2 regions of the Streptomyces sp. NPDC006510 genome follow, and region 2 is predicted to be linked to the other one. Evidence: riboswitches for the same ligand, from Rfam matches in the RefSeq annotation. Region 2 holds a riboswitch; the other holds the start of a gene.
The links. A riboswitch is a leader RNA that binds a small molecule or an ion and turns the genes downstream of it on or off. The one in region 2 is predicted to bind glycine.
Positions count from the first base shown of each region.

Region 1: it holds a riboswitch for glycine, as region 2 does, so the genes downstream of both, gcvT (glycine cleavage system aminomethyltransferase GcvT) here and gcvP (aminomethyl-transferring glycine dehydrogenase) in region 2, are expected to answer to the same signal.

Region 1 covers NZ_JBEXPH010000080.1:1,188-9,083, reverse strand. Annotated here, with positions in the region: gene ABZY11_RS23345 (enhanced serine sensitivity protein SseB C-terminal domain-containing protein) at 1-271, opposite strand, end outside; gene ABZY11_RS23340 (enhanced serine sensitivity protein SseB) at 451-1,221, opposite strand; gene ABZY11_RS23335 (AAA family ATPase) at 1,324-2,016, opposite strand; glycine riboswitch at 2,176-2,273, shown strand; gene gcvT (glycine cleavage system aminomethyltransferase GcvT) at 2,415-3,530, shown strand; gene gcvH (glycine cleavage system protein GcvH) at 3,623-4,000, shown strand; gene glyA (serine hydroxymethyltransferase) at 4,021-5,280, shown strand; gene ABZY11_RS23315 (L-serine ammonia-lyase) at 5,436-6,833, shown strand; partial or broken gene ABZY11_RS23310 (hypothetical protein) at 6,846-7,119, shown strand; gene ABZY11_RS23305 (hypothetical protein) at 7,177-7,398, shown strand; gene ABZY11_RS23300 (cytochrome P450) at 7,362-7,896, opposite strand, start outside.
Region 2 covers NZ_JBEXPH010000051.1:6,117-14,012, forward strand. Annotated here, with positions in the region: gene ABZY11_RS17765 (FHA domain-containing protein) at 1-457, shown strand, start outside; gene ABZY11_RS17770 (MerR family transcriptional regulator) at 475-1,218, shown strand; gene ABZY11_RS17775 (bifunctional nuclease family protein) at 1,272-1,745, shown strand; gene ABZY11_RS17780 (MerR family transcriptional regulator) at 1,914-2,531, shown strand; gene ABZY11_RS17785 (DNA polymerase IV) at 2,589-4,049, shown strand; gene ABZY11_RS17790 (PRC-barrel domain-containing protein) at 3,974-4,342, opposite strand; glycine riboswitch at 4,456-4,552, shown strand; gene gcvP (aminomethyl-transferring glycine dehydrogenase) at 4,747-7,632, shown strand; gene ABZY11_RS17800 (DUF5999 family protein) at 7,720-7,896, opposite strand, start outside.

The sequences.
Region 1 (7,896 bases), on a different contig from region 2:
CCCGGCCGCCGACCAGCTCGTGGTCGCGGGTCCAGCCGCTGGCCGAGAGTTCCTGGGCGGAGGTCACACAGGGGGCGTAGCCGAGGCCGTCGACCTCCATGTTTCCGTACTGGGCGTCGGGCGAGCCCGGCCGGCCGTGCCAGAGGAGCATCCAGATCCGGTCGTTCGCGAGGGCCTGCAGCAGCGCCTCGTACGCGTCGTAGCGTCCGGGCGTCACTTGGCGCAGCATGTGCTCGACCTGCCCGGCCGCCGCGGTGCCTGACGCACTCACCTGGTCCCGCCCCTCTTCGATCCACTGTGTCGGCCCACCGCTCCCGGGCACACGGGTGCGGCACGATGCCGATGCACCAGCCATGAAACCAGCTTATGCGCCGGTCCTGACACCGACTTGACGCCATGGGTCGAAGCGGTGTTCCACGCCGGTGCCCGCCGTCGGCTCCGCGCCGGGCGCTACTGGCCCGCTCGCTGGTAGAACGGCCGGACCTTCTCCCGTATCCAGTCGCCGACCGGGTCCTGTGCCACATCGAGCAGTACGAGATTGACCGGCCAGGGCACCTCGACCCGGCCGAGAGCGCGGCCGAGGGCGTCCATCGGGGCATTGCGCCCCGCGCCTTCCCAGGTGGAGAACTCGACACCGATGAAGAGGACGGGGTCGCCGCCCTCGATGCTGGCCAGCGCCCGGCGGGCGGAGAGCACGACGCCGCTCTCCTCGAATTCACCGGCCGCCGCGGCGAGGAAGTCGACGGGCTCCTCCTTCCAGTCCGGCTCGTACAGCCGGACCCTGCCGCCGCTGGCCGGACCGTCCAGCGGAGTGCGTCCGGCCCGGCAGAGTTCGGCCACGGCGGGCGGCGGCAGCGGCATCCCGACCGCGCCGCCCGGGTTCACGGCGATGCCGAGCTGCGGGGGCAGTCCCCGGGCGAAGTCGCGGGCGGGCGCGACGGTGAAGGACATATGGGTGCCGACACAGGTGAGGAACTGCTGTTCGGAGCTGAACACGGGGACGTACGGAGCGCCCTCGATCTCCACCGTCGGCAGGTCCAGGGCCGCCGAGTCGGGTCCGCCCCCGTTGGGCAGCGGCACCCAGACCTGGCTGCGCCCGAGCACCTCGACGAGCCGTCCGCCCGCCTCCGGGATGCCCACCGAGGCCATCAGCACTTCTTCGAGCTCATTGGCCGGCCATCCGCCCTGCGGATGGGACTGGACCTGTGCCGGAACGTCCACTGCTTCCCCTTCTCGCCCAAGCTTTCCGGCAGAAGATTAACGCCAGGCCCCGGAGCCACCCGGCCCCGCGGCTACCCGGCCCTCCAGCGCCCGGCCCCCTCGCTACCCGGCCCCGCGCCGTACGTCCGCGAACGAGATCCGGCCGAGCCGCCCCGCCGCCTCCCGGTCCAGCAGCACCGCCGAAGCACACCCGGGCGGCAGCAGGCCCGCCTCGGTTGCCCGCAGCAGCTTGCCCACCGCCCTGCGGTGTCTGGCGAACGCGTAACCGGACACGCCGCGTCCGCGCTCCCGCTGCCCCTCCCTCGCCGTCTGCGGCGTGACATCGAGCAGGACGAGATGCAGGACCCCGCCCCGGCGCCGCGCGTCACGGGCCAGCCAGCCGCGCACCCACGACTGCGTCCCGCAGTCGTGGACGACGACGGACTCCCCGGAACGCAGCACCCGCCACAGCCCCCAGTAGTGGGCGGCGCGGACGAGCGGGCGGTAGAGGGCGTACGGGAGTAAACGGGGCATGATCCGCGCCCAGCGGTCTCGGGTGTCCTGGGAGTCGATGGCGTGCGCCGTCGTCACCGCCCGCCGGATGAGCGTCGACTTGCCGCTGCCGGGCAGCCCGGAGACCACCACCACGTCGCCCGCCGCGAACCGCAGGCCGCGCGGACTGCGCCCGGACCGGTCCCGGAGATCCCGCACGACGGGCGCGTGCGGGCCGGACAGCCCCCTCGCCGGGGCCCCCGCCTGTGCGGGCATCGCGCCGTGCGCGACCCCCGCGGTCATCGCGTACCGCTGCAACGTCATCGCCCTCCCCCTGTCGGGTCACCCCACACATGCCCCTGAAGTGTAAAGAAAAGGTAATGCGGCACAACCGCCCACGCCGCTGAATTCCGTGAGGGGACCGACGCCCCACTCCGGCCCGATGCGTGCGATGATGACCCGGCCAACTGCATATAGGCCGCTTGAATCCGCGCGGGAGAGTTCCGGTCACTGCATGTGCCGGGCGCCGAAGGAGCAAGTTCCTCCCTTGAATCTCTCAGGCCCCGTACCGCGTGGATGAGGCAGATCTGAAAAGCGGGCCGCTTCGCGGCTCCACCCAAGGTGCAAGCCGAACCCTTCCAGGGGCTCTCGGCGAACCTCTCAGGTTCCGATGACAGATGGGGAGGGATCTTCCTCGTCGTCATGCCCCGGGAGTCACACCCATGAGCACCGCCCCCCGCCTCACCGCCCTCGATGCCCTGCACCGTTCGCTGGGCGCGACCATGACCGACTTCGCGGGCTGGGACATGCCCCTGCGGTACGCCAGCGAGCGCGACGAGCACAACGCGGTGCGCACCAGGGCCGGCCTCTTCGACCTGTCGCACATGGGCGAGATCACCGTCACCGGCGCCGAAGCCGCGGCCTTCCTGAACTTCGCGCTGGTCGGCAACATCGGCACCGTCGCCGTGGGCCGGGCCCGCTACACGATGATCTGCGCCGAGGACGGCGGCATCCTGGACGACCTGATCGTGTACCGGCTGGGAGCGGCCGAGTACATGGTCGTCGCCAACGCGGGCAACGCCCAGATCGTGCTGGACGCGCTGACCGCACGCTCCGACGGCTTCGACGTCGAGGTGCGCGACGACCGCGACGCGTACGCGCTGCTCGCCGTCCAGGGCCCCGAGTCCCCCGCCATCCTGGCCTCCGTCACCGATGCCGACCTGGACGGCCTGAAGTACTACGCCGGTCTGCCCGGCACGGTCGCCGGTGTCCCCGCGCTGATCGCCCGTACCGGCTACACCGGCGAGGACGGCTTCGAGCTGTTCGTCGCCCCCGAGCACGCCGAGCAGCTGTGGAAGGCGCTGACCGAGGCGGGCGCCTCCCACGGCCTGATCCCGTGCGGGCTCTCCTGCCGCGACACGCTGCGCCTGGAGGCGGGCATGCCGCTGTACGGGCACGAGCTGACCACCGGGCTCACCCCGTTCGACGCCGGTCTCGGCCGGGTCGTGAAGTTCGAGAAGGAGGGCGACTTCGTCGGCCGCGAGGCCCTGGAGGCCGCCGCCGAGCGCGCCGAGACCGCCCCGCCGCGCAAGCTGGTCGGGCTGGTCGCCGAGGGCCGCCGGGTGCCGCGCGCCGGCTTCTCCGTGACCGCCGGCGGCGAGGTCATCGGCGAGGTCACCTCGGGCGCCCCGTCGCCCACCCTGGGCAAGCCGATCGCCATGGCGTACGTCGACGCCGAGCACGCCACGCCCGGCACCGGGGGCGTCGCAGTGGACATCCGGGGCAGCCACGAGCCGTACGAGGTCGTGGCGCTGCCGTTCTACAAGCGCCAGAAGTGACGTCCGCGCACCTCGGAAAGTGACGCAGTCGCGTCTCACACCGTAAGACCACCGTTCATCAGCACTCCCCCGCGTACAGGAGAATTCAGGTCATGAGCAACCCCCAGCAGCTGCGTTACAGCAAGGAGCACGAGTGGCTGTCGGCCGTCGAGGACGGTGTGGCCACGATCGGCATCACCGAGTTCGCGGCCAACGCGCTCGGCGACGTCGTCTACGCCGACCTGCCCAAGGTCGGTGACACGGTGACCGCGGGCGAGACCTGTGGCGAGCTGGAGTCGACCAAGTCGGTGAGCGACCTGTACTCGCCGGTGACCGGCGAGGTCACCGAGTCGAACCAGGATGTCGTGGACGACCCGTCGCTGGTGAACTCCGCTCCCTTCGAGGGCGGCTGGCTGTTCAAGGTACGCGTCGCGGAGGAGCCGAAGGACCTGCTCTCCGCCGACGAGTACACCGAGTTCTCCGGCAACTAAAGACCCCAAGGGACCACCTGATGTCGCTTCTCAACTCCTCTCTCCACGAGCTGGACCCGGACGTCGCCGCCGCTGTCGACGCCGAGCTCCACCGTCAGCAGTCCACCCTCGAAATGATCGCCTCGGAGAACTTCGCTCCGGTCGCGGTCATGGAGGCCCAGGGCTCCGTCCTCACCAACAAGTACGCCGAGGGCTACCCCGGCCGCCGCTACTACGGCGGCTGCGAGCACGTCGACGTCGTCGAGCAGATCGCCATCGACCGCATCAAGGCGCTGTTCGGCGCCGAGGCCGCGAACGTCCAGCCGCACTCCGGTGCGCAGGCCAACGCCGCCGCGATGTTCGCGCTGCTCAAGCCGGGCGACACGATCATGGGCCTGAACCTGGCCCACGGCGGTCACCTGACCCACGGCATGAAGATCAACTTCTCCGGCAAGCTCTACAACGTGGTCCCGTACCACGTCGACGAGACCGGCGTCGTGGACATGGCCGAGGTCGAGCGTCTGGCCAAGGAGTCCAAGCCGAAGCTGATCGTCGCCGGCTGGTCCGCGTACCCCCGTCAGCTGGACTTCGCCGCCTTCCGCCGCATCGCGGACGAGGTCGGCGCGTACCTGATGGTCGACATGGCGCACTTCGCCGGCCTGGTCGCGGCGGGTCTGCACCCCAACCCGGTGCCGCACGCCCATGTGGTCACGACCACCACGCACAAGACCCTCGGCGGTCCGCGTGGTGGCGTCATCCTGTCGACGCAGGAGCTCGCCAAGAAGATCAACTCCGCGGTCTTCCCGGGCCAGCAGGGCGGCCCGCTGGAGCACGTGATCGCGGCCAAGGCGGTCTCGTTCAAGGTCGCGGCGACCGAGGAGTTCAAGGAGCGCCAGCAGCGCACCCTGGACGGCGCCCGCATCCTCGCCGAGCGCCTGGCCCAGCCGGACGTCACCGAGGTCGGTGTCTCCGTGCTGTCCGGCGGTACGGACGTCCACCTGGTCCTCGTCGACCTGCGCAACTCCGAGCTGGACGGCCAGCAGGCCGAGGACCGGCTGCACGAGCTGGGCATCACGGTCAACCGGAACGCCATCCCCAACGACCCGCGGCCGCCGATGGTCACCTCGGGCCTGCGGATCGGTACGCCGGCCCTGGCGACCCGCGGTTTCCAGGCCGAGGACTTCACCGAGGTCGCGGAGATCATCGCCGCCGCGCTCAAGCCGTCCTACGACGCGGACGCACTGAAGGCCCGTGTCGTCGCGCTGGCCGAGAAGTTCCCGCTGTACCCCGGTCTGAAGTAGTCCGGGACACAGTTCGTCACCCTCGGGCGGGGCATCGCGCACACTGGCAGTGAGCGCGGTGCCCCATCCCTTGTCCCCCGCCGCTCTCCGAACCGGCCGGTCCCACCGCACCACCCGGCAGACGACGATGTCTACCAACCCTTGAGGAGTCACCCGTGGCCATCTCGGTCTTCGACCTGTTCTCGATCGGCATCGGCCCGTCCAGCTCCCATACGGTCGGCCCGATGCGCGCCGCCCGCATGTTCGCGCGCCGGCTGAAGAACGAGGGCCTCATCGCCCACACCGCCTCGATACGCGCCGAGCTGTACGGCTCGCTCGGTGCGACCGGTCACGGCCACGGCACCCCCAAGGCCGTCCTGCTCGGTCTGGAGGGCGAGTCGCCCCGCACGGTCGACGTGGAGTCCGCCGACGACCGGGTGGAGCAGATCCGCAGCACGGGCCGGATCAACCTCCTCGGCATGCACGAGATCGACTTCGACGCCGACAAGCAGCTGATCCTGCACCGCCGCAAGGCCCTCCCGTACCACGCGAACGGCATGACGGTCTTCGCCTTCGACCGCGACGGTGCCCTTCTCCTGGAGAAGACGTACTACTCGGTCGGCGGCGGCTTCGTCGTCGACACGGACGCCCTCGGCGGGGATGGTGCGGGCGAGGACCGGATCGTGCTCGACGACACCGTGCTCAAGCACCCCTTCCGCACCGGCGACGAACTGCTGCGGCTCTCCAGGGACACCGGCCTGTCCATCTCCTCGCTGATGCTGGAGAACGAGCGGGCCTGGCGCACCGAGGACGAGATCCGCTCGGGTCTGCTGGACATCTGGCGCGTCATGCAGGCCTGTGTCTCGCGCGGCATGTCCCGCGAGGGCATCCTGCCGGGCGGCCTCAAGGTCCGCCGCCGCGCCGCGAACACCGCCCGCCAGCTGCGGGCCGAGGGCGACCCGCAGACCCACGCGATGGAGTGGATCACCCTCTACGCGATGGCGGTCAACGAGGAGAACGCGGCGGGCGGCCGGGTCGTCACCGCCCCCACCAACGGCGCCGCGGGCATCATCCCGGCGGTGCTGCACTACTACATGAACTTCGCGGCCGGCGGCGCCACCGAGGCGGAGAAGGAGGACGGCGTGGTCCGCTTCCTCCTCGCGGCCGGAGCCATCGGCATGCTCTTCAAGGAGAACGCCTCGATCTCCGGCGCCGAGGTCGGCTGCCAGGGCGAGGTCGGCTCCGCCTGCTCCATGGCCGCGGGTGCCCTCGCCGAGGTCCTCGGCGGCACCCCCGAGCAGGTCGAGAACGCCGCCGAGATCGGCATGGAACACAACCTGGGCCTCACCTGCGACCCGGTCGGCGGTCTGGTCCAGATCCCGTGCATCGAGCGCAACGGCATGGCCGCGGTCAAGGCCGTCACGGCGGCGAAGATGGCGCTGCGCGGCGACGGCAGCCACAAGGTCTCCCTCGACAAGGTCATCAAGACGATGAAGGAGACGGGCGCGGACATGAGCGTGAAGTACAAGGAGACCGCGCGGGGCGGGCTCGCGGTGAACATCATCGAGTGCTGAGGGAGCCCCGGCCTGGCGGAGCCCCTTCCCGGCCTCGCGCATCGAGTGACGAGGGAGCGCCCTGACCTCGCGGAGGCGATCTCGTTCTCGATCATCGTCGGAGTCATCCGGCGATCGGCCTGTTCACCTCGTTCACCATGGCGGTGGTCGTCTCCGTCGTCGGCGGGTGCCCGCGATGATCACCGCCGCCACCGACGCGGTCGCCCCGGTGGCCGCGCCTCTCAACCGCCGGCACGGGTTCGGTCATCTGCTCGCCGCGGTCGTCCTGGGCGGCGTCCTCCAGATCGCCCCGTGGCGCCGTACGCGCTCGCCATGGCGCTGGTGGGCCTGATGGGAGTCCCTGATGACCGCCGAGCTGGTCGACGACGTCACCAAGTACGCACAGCACGGAAGGACCGTCGAGATCACCGGCCTGAACGAGCCGAGCGCCGAGATCCACAAGACCCTCGGCGGCGGACTCACCGGCAGCCACTGCCCCCGGGTGCCACGGCGCCGGCCGGCCCCGCGGCGTAACCCGGTACGAGCGTCTCAGCGCAGGTGCACCGGCAGCGACTCGATGCCGTAGACGATCGACAGCTTGCGGAAGGCCAGGTCCTGGGGCGGGACGGCGAGCCGCATCCCGGGGAACCGCCGGGCCAGGGCCGGGTAGGCCGTGCGCAGTTCCATGCGTGCCAGTTCGGCGCCGACGCAGCGGTGGATACCGTGGCCGAAGGCGAGGTGGCCGGCCGAGGTGGTGCGGTGCGGGTCGAAGCGCCCGTCGTCCGTGACGTACCCGGCATCGCGGTTGGCGGCGCTCAGCGAGCAGAGCACCATGTCGCCCTGCGGGATGACCACGCCGCCTATCTCGATGTCGCGGCGGGCGAACCGGGGGAAGGCGATCTGCACCGCGGAGAGGTAGCGCAGCACCTCCTCGACGAAGGGCGCGGTCATGGCGTCGTCGTTGCGTATTCGCTCCAGGACGTCCCCGTTCTGCAGCAGTACGAGGGAGCCGAGGGCGATCGTGCTGGCGGTCGTCTCGAACCCGCCGGTGAGCACACCGTCGGCGAGGCCCGCGAGTTCCTCG
Region 2 (7,896 bases):
GCTGCGGGGCGGGGTTCCCGAGCGTGCCTCGGAGACGACCTCCACCATCTCCATCTCCGGCCTTGAGGCATACGAGGCGGAGGCCACCGGGCAGACGGCCCTTCCGTCCCTCTCGCCCGAGGCACAGGCGGCCGTCGATGCCCTTCCGCTCGGCTCGGCGCTCCTGGTGGTGCGCCGCGGTCCGAACTCCGGCAGCCGCTTTCTGCTGGACGGTGAGCTGACCACGGCCGGCCGCCACCCGCAGAGCGACATCTTCCTCGACGACGTGACGGTGTCGCGGCGGCATGTGGAGTTCCGCAGGAACCCCGACGGCAGCTTCACGGTCGGGGACGTGGGCAGCCTGAACGGTACCTACGTCAACCGTGAGCGCATCGACTCCGTCGCTCTGTCCAACGGCGACGAAGTGCAGATCGGCAAGTACCGGCTGGTCTTCTACGCGAGCCAGCGCGGTATCTGACCCGTCAGGGAAGGTCCATGCTGAGAACACCGACGGGCGGTGCCGGCCACGGCACCGCCACCGCCGACGACCGCCCGATGAGCATCGGCACGGTGCTCCTGCGGCTGCGGGAGGAGTTCCCCGAGGTCACGATCTCCAAGATTCGATTCCTGGAGGCCGAAGGACTCGTCGAGCCGCAGCGGACCCCCTCCGGCTATCGCAAGTTCCGTGGCGCCGATGTGGAGCGGCTGGCTCAGGTGCTGCGCATGCAGCGGGACCACTACCTCCCGCTGAAGGTCATCCGTGAGCATCTGGACGCACTCGCCCGTGGTGAACAGGCCGCCCTTCCCTCCGGGGGCGGCCCCCGGGAGCTGGCCGACGGCGGCTGGGATGCGGAGTCCGGACGGGCCACCGCAGCCCGAATCGGCCGTGCCGAGCTGCTGGCGGCCGCCGAGGTCACCGAGAGCGACCTCGATGAGTGGGAGTCGTACGGCCTGGTCGTGCCGACCGCCGAGGGCGGTTACGACGCCGAGATGGTCACGGTTGCCAAGCTTGTGGCGGATCTGGGCAGGTTCGGTCTGGAACCGCGTCACCTGCGCGCCGTGCGAGCGGCCGCGGATCGCGAGGTCGGACTCATCGAGCAGGTGGTCGCGCCCTTGCGCCGGCACCGGAATCCGCAGACCAGAGCCCATGCGGAGGCCACTGCGAAAGAACTCGCGGAGCTGTCCGTGAGGCTTCATTCGGCCCTTGTGCAGAGCGCTCTGCACATCCGGCTCCACTGATCGCGCCGGTGCCCGACTACCCAAACCTGCCGGGCACGTCCTAGGGTTGCTGTGTGAACGAGCTCGACGTTGTGGGTGTCCGGGTGGAAATGCCCTCCAACCAACCGATCGTGCTCCTGCGTGAAGTGGGAGGCGATCGGTACCTCCCCATTTGGATCGGTCCTGGTGAGGCAACCGCGATCGCCTTCGCCCAGCAGGGCATGGCTCCGGCCAGGCCGCTGACCCATGATCTCTTCAAGGACGTGCTCGAGGCTGTCGGCCAGGAGCTCACCGAGGTCCGCATCACGGACCTTCGGGAAGGGGTCTTCTACGCGGAGCTGGTCTTCGCCAGCGGGGTCGAGGTGAGCGCGCGGCCGTCCGACGCCATAGCGCTCGCATTGCGCACCGGGACGCCGATCTACGGCAGTGACGGGGTGCTCGACGACGCCGGCATCGCCATCCCGGACGAGCAGGAGGATGAGGTGGAGAAATTCCGCGAGTTCCTCGATCAGATCTCTCCGGAGGATTTCGGTACCAACAGTCAGTGACCGTTCTTCGGGGTCGCAGTCAGCGCATCCGGCAAGCCTTTCCCGTTCGTGAGACACGGGAAACCACCCTCAGGGTGATTATCACTCGGCGTGCCGAGTGTGGCGATCGTTGACGCACCCCGAGTGACTGCCTACCTTCGACATGGCAGGTCAAGGACGGAGGTCGGCGTGAGAAGCAGCGGCGACGGTACGGCAGCGGGTGGGCCGTATCCGCAGCAGGGGAGTACAGCCGACCACACCATCATGCAGCCGGTTCAACCGGCGGCGATGGCGGGGGACGGAGTGGCATCGGCCGGCGACATCGGCTACCGCGGGCCGACCGCCTGCGCGGCGGCCGGGATCACCTACCGGCAGCTCGACTACTGGGCGCGCACGGGGCTGGTGGAACCGAGCGTGCGCCCGGCGTACGGCTCCGGCACACAGCGGCTCTACAGTTTCCGGGACGTCGTCCTGCTGAAGATCGTGAAGCGTTTCCTGGACACCGGTGTGGCACTGCAGAACATCCGCACCACGGTTCAGCATCTGCGCGCCCGCGGATTCCAGGACCTTGAGCGGATGACGCTGATGAGCGACGGGGCGACGGTCTACGAGTGCTCCTCGCCCGACGAGGTCGTCAGCCTGCTCCAGGGCGGCCAGGGGGTCTTCGGCATCGCGGTGGGTGTGGTGTGGCAGGACGTCGACGTCGCCCTCTCCCAGCTGCACGGCGAGCGGGTGGACACCGGCGAGACCCTCATCGGGAACAACCCCACCGATGAGCTCGCGCGGCGGCGCAACCGCGCCGGCTGACGCGGCCGACGGTTCGGGCGCGGCAATTGTCAGTGCCGTAGGGCAGCATCGATTGATGTGAGAGCCGCGCCCACCATCCTGCATCTGGACATGGATGCTTTCTACGCCTCTGCCGAGCAGGCGGCGAAGCCGAGCCTGCGCGGCAAGCCGGTCGTGGTGGGCGGGCTCGGGCCGCGCGGGGTCGTCGCCACCGCTTCGTACGAGGCGCGTCGCTTCGGGGTGCACTCGGCGATGCCCATGGCGCAGGCGCGGCGGCTGGCGCCCAACGCGGCCTATCTGGTGCCCCGCTTCCAGCTGTACCGGACGGTGAGCGACCAGGTGATGGAGCTGCTCGCGCGGCTCTCCCCGCTGGTGGAGCCCCTCAGCCTGGACGAGGCCTTCGTGGACCTGGAGGCCGGTGGGACGGCCGATGACACAGCTTCGGCGCTGGAGATCGGTGAGCAGCTGCGTACGGCCATCAAAGCGGTCACCGGGCTCACCGGCTCGGTCGGGCTCGCCGGTTCCAAGATGCTGGCCAAGATCGCTTCGGAGGAGGCGAAACCGAACGGCCTGCTGCTCATAGAGCCGGGCACGGAGCGAGAACTCCTCGCACCCATGTCGGTACGGATTCTCCCCGGTGTCGGGCCCGCGACGGCGGACCATCTGCGCCGTGCCGGGATGACGACGGTCGACGACCTGGTCGAGGCGGGTGAGGACGAGCTCGTACGCCTGCTGGGGAAGGCGCACGGGGGCTCGCTCCATCGCATGGCGTTCGGGTACGACGACCGGCCGGTGGTCGCGGAGCGGGACGCCAAATCGGTGTCGGTCGAGGACACCTTCGACGCCGACCTGCACGACCGGGTACGGATCAGGACGGAGGTCGAGCGGCTGGCCGACCGATGCGTCCAGAGGCTGCGGGGCGCGGGGCGGTCCGGGCGGACGGTGGTGCTGAAGGTGCGCCGGTACGACTTCTCGACGCTCACGAGGTCCGAGACTCTCCGTGGGCCCACGGACGACCCCACGGTGGTCCGTGAGGCCGCCGCACGGCTCCTGGAGGCCGTGGACACCACCGGAGGCGTCCGGCTGCTCGGAGTGGGCGTGACGGGGCTTGCCGACTACACGCAGGAGGATCTCTTCGCCCAGGCCGCCGGTGAGCGGACCGCAGCCGAGGAATCGGCGCAGGAGACGGCACCGGCGGAGGACACCGGGGCCGAGCTGCCGGGCGATTCCCCGGCTGAGGCCCCGGAGACCGCCGAGCAGCGCGCCGCACGGCGCTGGCCCGCCGGACACGACGTACGCCATGACGTATACGGCCATGGCTGGGTGCAGGGCAGCGGCGTCGGCCGGGTGACCGTGCGGTTCGAGGAGCCCGAGTCGGCGCCCGGCCGGGTGCGTACGTTCCGGATCGACGACCCGGAGCTCCGGCCGGCCGATCCGCTGCCGTTGGTGCGGGACCCGGTGGACTACTCGTCCTGGCCGGCCAGCCTGCCGAAGTCCCTGTCCGGGCCGGTCGCCTCGGGCGGGGAGTCCAGACCGTAGTGCCGGTAGAGCTGGAGCTCCTGTTCCGGTGAGAGATGGCGGCCGACGCCGAAGTCGGGCGCGTCCTTGATCAGCGCACGGTCGAAGGGGATGCGGAGCGTGTCCTCCACGAATTCGCTGGGTTCCAGCGGGACGAACGCGTCCCGGCTGAAGAGTCCGGTGCGTACGGCTGCCCACTCGGGCACACCGGTCGCGTCGTCGAGGTAGACCTCGTCCACGGTTCCGATCTTGGTGCCCTTGCGGTCGAACGCCTTGCGGCCGATCAGGCTGCGCGGATCGATGTCGGTCTGCACGGTCCCTCCCACTGGTCGCGGCTACTCCACAAGCACTACAAAAGGGCAGATCCGGGTGGTTGGCCACTCGAGAAATCAGCCATGAACCCCGCTGGTAGTCTGGTGATGGCTGCTGACCCCGTGCGGGAGAGTCCTCCGGAGCTGATCCGAAGGCGCCGAAGGAGCAAATCCTCCCCGGAATCTCTCAGGCCCCCGTACCGCACGGACGAGGTCACTCTGGAAAGCAGGGCGGGTCACGTGCGGCCGAGTGCCGGTGCGAGTCCCTTCCTCACCGACGGTGAAAGCCGGTACGCCGCAGGGCGCGCCGGCGAAGCTCTCAGGTTGAGATGACAGAGGGGGAGGCCGTTCGGGCACCCGCGCCGTGGTGCCCCTCGCAGGTCGTGACAGACCAGGAGGCCTCCACCATGACCCCCCGTCGCACTCCGCTCTCCCAGCTGGAGCAGGGCATTCCGTTCGAGCAGCGCCATATCGGACCCGATGCCGAGGCGCAGTCGAAGATGCTCGCCCAGGTCGGTTACGGATCGCTGGACGAGCTCACCGCGGCCGCGGTGCCCGATGTCATCAAGAGCGCGGAAGCACTCGGTCTGCCGGGCGCGCGCACCGAGGCCGAGGTTCTCGCCGAGCTGCGCGAGCTCGCGGACCGCAACCAGGTGCTGGCCCCGATGATCGGACTCGGCTACTACGGCACCTTCACCCCGCCGGTGATCCTGCGCAACGTCATGGAGAACCCCGCCTGGTACACGGCCTACACGCCGTACCAGCCGGAGATTTCGCAGGGCCGCCTGGAGGCGCTCCTCAACTTCCAGACGATGGTCGCCGAGCTGACCGGGCTGCCCACCTCCGGCGCCTCGCTGCTCGACGAGGGCACCGCGGCCGCCGAGGCCATGGCGCTCTCCCGGCGCGTCGGCAAGGTGAAGGACGGTGTCTTCCTGGTCGACGCCGACGCCCTGCCGCAGACGATCGCGGTCATCGAGACCCGCGCCGAGCCGACCGGTGTCGAGGTCGTCGTCGCCGACCTGTCCGACGGCATCCCGGCGGAGATCGCCGAGCGCGGTGTCTTCGGCGTCCTGGTGCAGTACCCGGGTGCCTCCGGAGCGGTGCGGAACATCGAGCCCGTCATCGAGCAGGCCCACGAGCTGGGCGCGATCGTCACGGTCGCCGCCGACCTGCTGGCCCTGACCCTGCTCACCTCGCCCGGTGACCTGGGCGCGGACATCGCGGTCGGCACCACACAGCGCTTCGGTGTGCCGATGGGCTTCGGCGGACCGCACGCCGGCTTCATGGCCGTACGGGAGAAGTTCGCCCGCAGCCTTCCCGGCCGCCTCGTCGGTGTCTCCGTTGACGCGGACGGCAACAAGGCCTACCGGCTGGCCCTGCAGACCCGCGAGCAGCACATCCGCCGGGAGAAGGCCACCAGCAACATCTGTACCGCTCAGGTGCTGCTCGCCGTCATGGCCGGAATGTACGCCGTCTACCACGGCCCGGACGGGCTGCGGACGATCGCCCGGCGCACCCACCGCTACGCGACGATCCTGGCCGAGGGCCTGCGCGCCTCCGGCATCGACGTCGTGACCGGCGCCCACTTCGACACCCTCACCGTGCGTGTCCCGGGCAAGGCGGCCGAGATCGTCGCCGCTGCCCGCGAGCGCGGGGTCAACCTGCGGCTCGTCGACGCCGACCTGGTCTCCCTCGCCTGCGACGAGACCACCACGCGTACCCAGATCGCCGCCGTCTGGGCCGCCTTCGGTGTAGACGGGGACATCGAGTCGCTGGACGCCACCGCTGCCGACGCGCTGCCCGAGGGGCTGCTGCGCAGCGACGAGATCCTCACCCATCCGGTCTTCCACCAGCACCGCTCCGAGACCGCGATGCTGCGCTACCTGCGCAAGCTCGCCGACCGGGACTACGCGCTGGACCGCGGCATGATCCCGCTCGGCTCCTGCACCATGAAGCTGAACGCGACCACCGAGATGGAGTCGATCACCTGGCCCGAGTTCGGTGCGCTGCATCCCTTCGCTCCGGCCGAGCAGGCGCAGGGGTTCCTGACCCTCATCCGCGAGCTGGAGGAGCGCCTCGCCGAGGTCACCGGGTACGACGCGGTCTCCATCCAGCCGAACGCGGGCTCGCAGGGCGAGTTCGCGGGCCTGCTGGCCGTACGGGCGTACCACCGGGCCAACGGTGACGAGCAGCGCACCGTCTGCCTCATTCCGTCCTCCGCGCACGGCACCAACGCGGCCAGCGCCGTCATGGCCGGCATGAAGGTCGTCGTGGTCAAGACCGCCGACGACGGTGAGGTCGACATAGCGGACCTCCGCGCCAAGATCGAGAAGCACCGCGACGAGCTCGCCGTGCTCATGATCACGTACCCGTCGACGCACGGTGTGTTCGAGGAGCACGTCGCCGACATCTGCGCCGAGGTGCACGACGCCGGCGGTCAGGTGTACGTCGACGGTGCCAACCTCAACGCGCTGGTGGGCCTCGCCAGGCCGGGCCGGTTCGGCGGCGACGTCTCGCACCTGAACCTGCACAAGACCTTCTGCATCCCGCACGGCGGCGGCGGCCCCGGCGTCGGCCCGGTCGGCGTGCGCGCGCACCTCGCGCCGTACCTGCCGAACCACCCGCTGCAGCCCGCCGCGGGCCCCGAGACCGGGGTCGGACCGATCTCGGCCGCTCCGTGGGGCTCGGCCGGCATTCTGCCCATCTCGTGGGCGTACGTACGCCTGATGGGCGGGGAGGGCCTGAAGCGTGCGACGCAGGTGGCCGTGCTCGCCGCCAACTACATCGCCAAGCGTCTGGAACCGCACTACCCGATCCTGTACAACGGCCCGGCCGGTCTCGTCGCGCACGAGTGCATCGTGGACCTGCGGCCGATCTCCAAGGCCACCGGCGTCAGCGTCGACGACATCGCCAAGCGGCTGATCGACTACGGCTTCCACTCGCCGACCATGTCGTTCCCGGTCGCCGGGACGCTGATGATCGAGCCGACCGAGAGCGAGAACCTCGCGGAGCTCGACCGGTTCTGCGACACGATGATCGCCATTCGCGGCGAGGTCGAGAAGGTGGCCTCCGGCGAGTGGAGCGCGGACGACAACCCGCTGCACAACGCTCCGCACACCGCGGCGATGCTGGGCGGGGAATGGAAGCACGGCTACAGCCGTGAGGTGGCGGTCTTCCCGGCCGGGGTCTCGGCCGCCGACAAGTACTGGCCGCCGGTGCGCCGGATCGACGGTGCCTTCGGTGACCGTAACCTCGTCTGCTCCTGCCCGCCGCTGGACGAGTACGACAACTGAGTCATGAGCGCCACCGCGTGACGCGGTCATGCGTCGGGGCCGGTTCGGAGCATTCTCCGGGCCGGCCCCAGCTCGTACCGGCCGCGGTCAGGCGGCCTTCATCACCCGATCGGTTGCCAGGGGCCGGTGCGGAGCGATGATCTGGCCGTCCGGGAGCAGCTCACCGGTGTCCTCGAAGAGCAGGACTCCGTTGCACAGCAGGCTCCAGCCCTGTTCCGGGTGGTGCGCCGTCAGGCGGGCGGCTTCCCGGTCGGCTGAATCGGC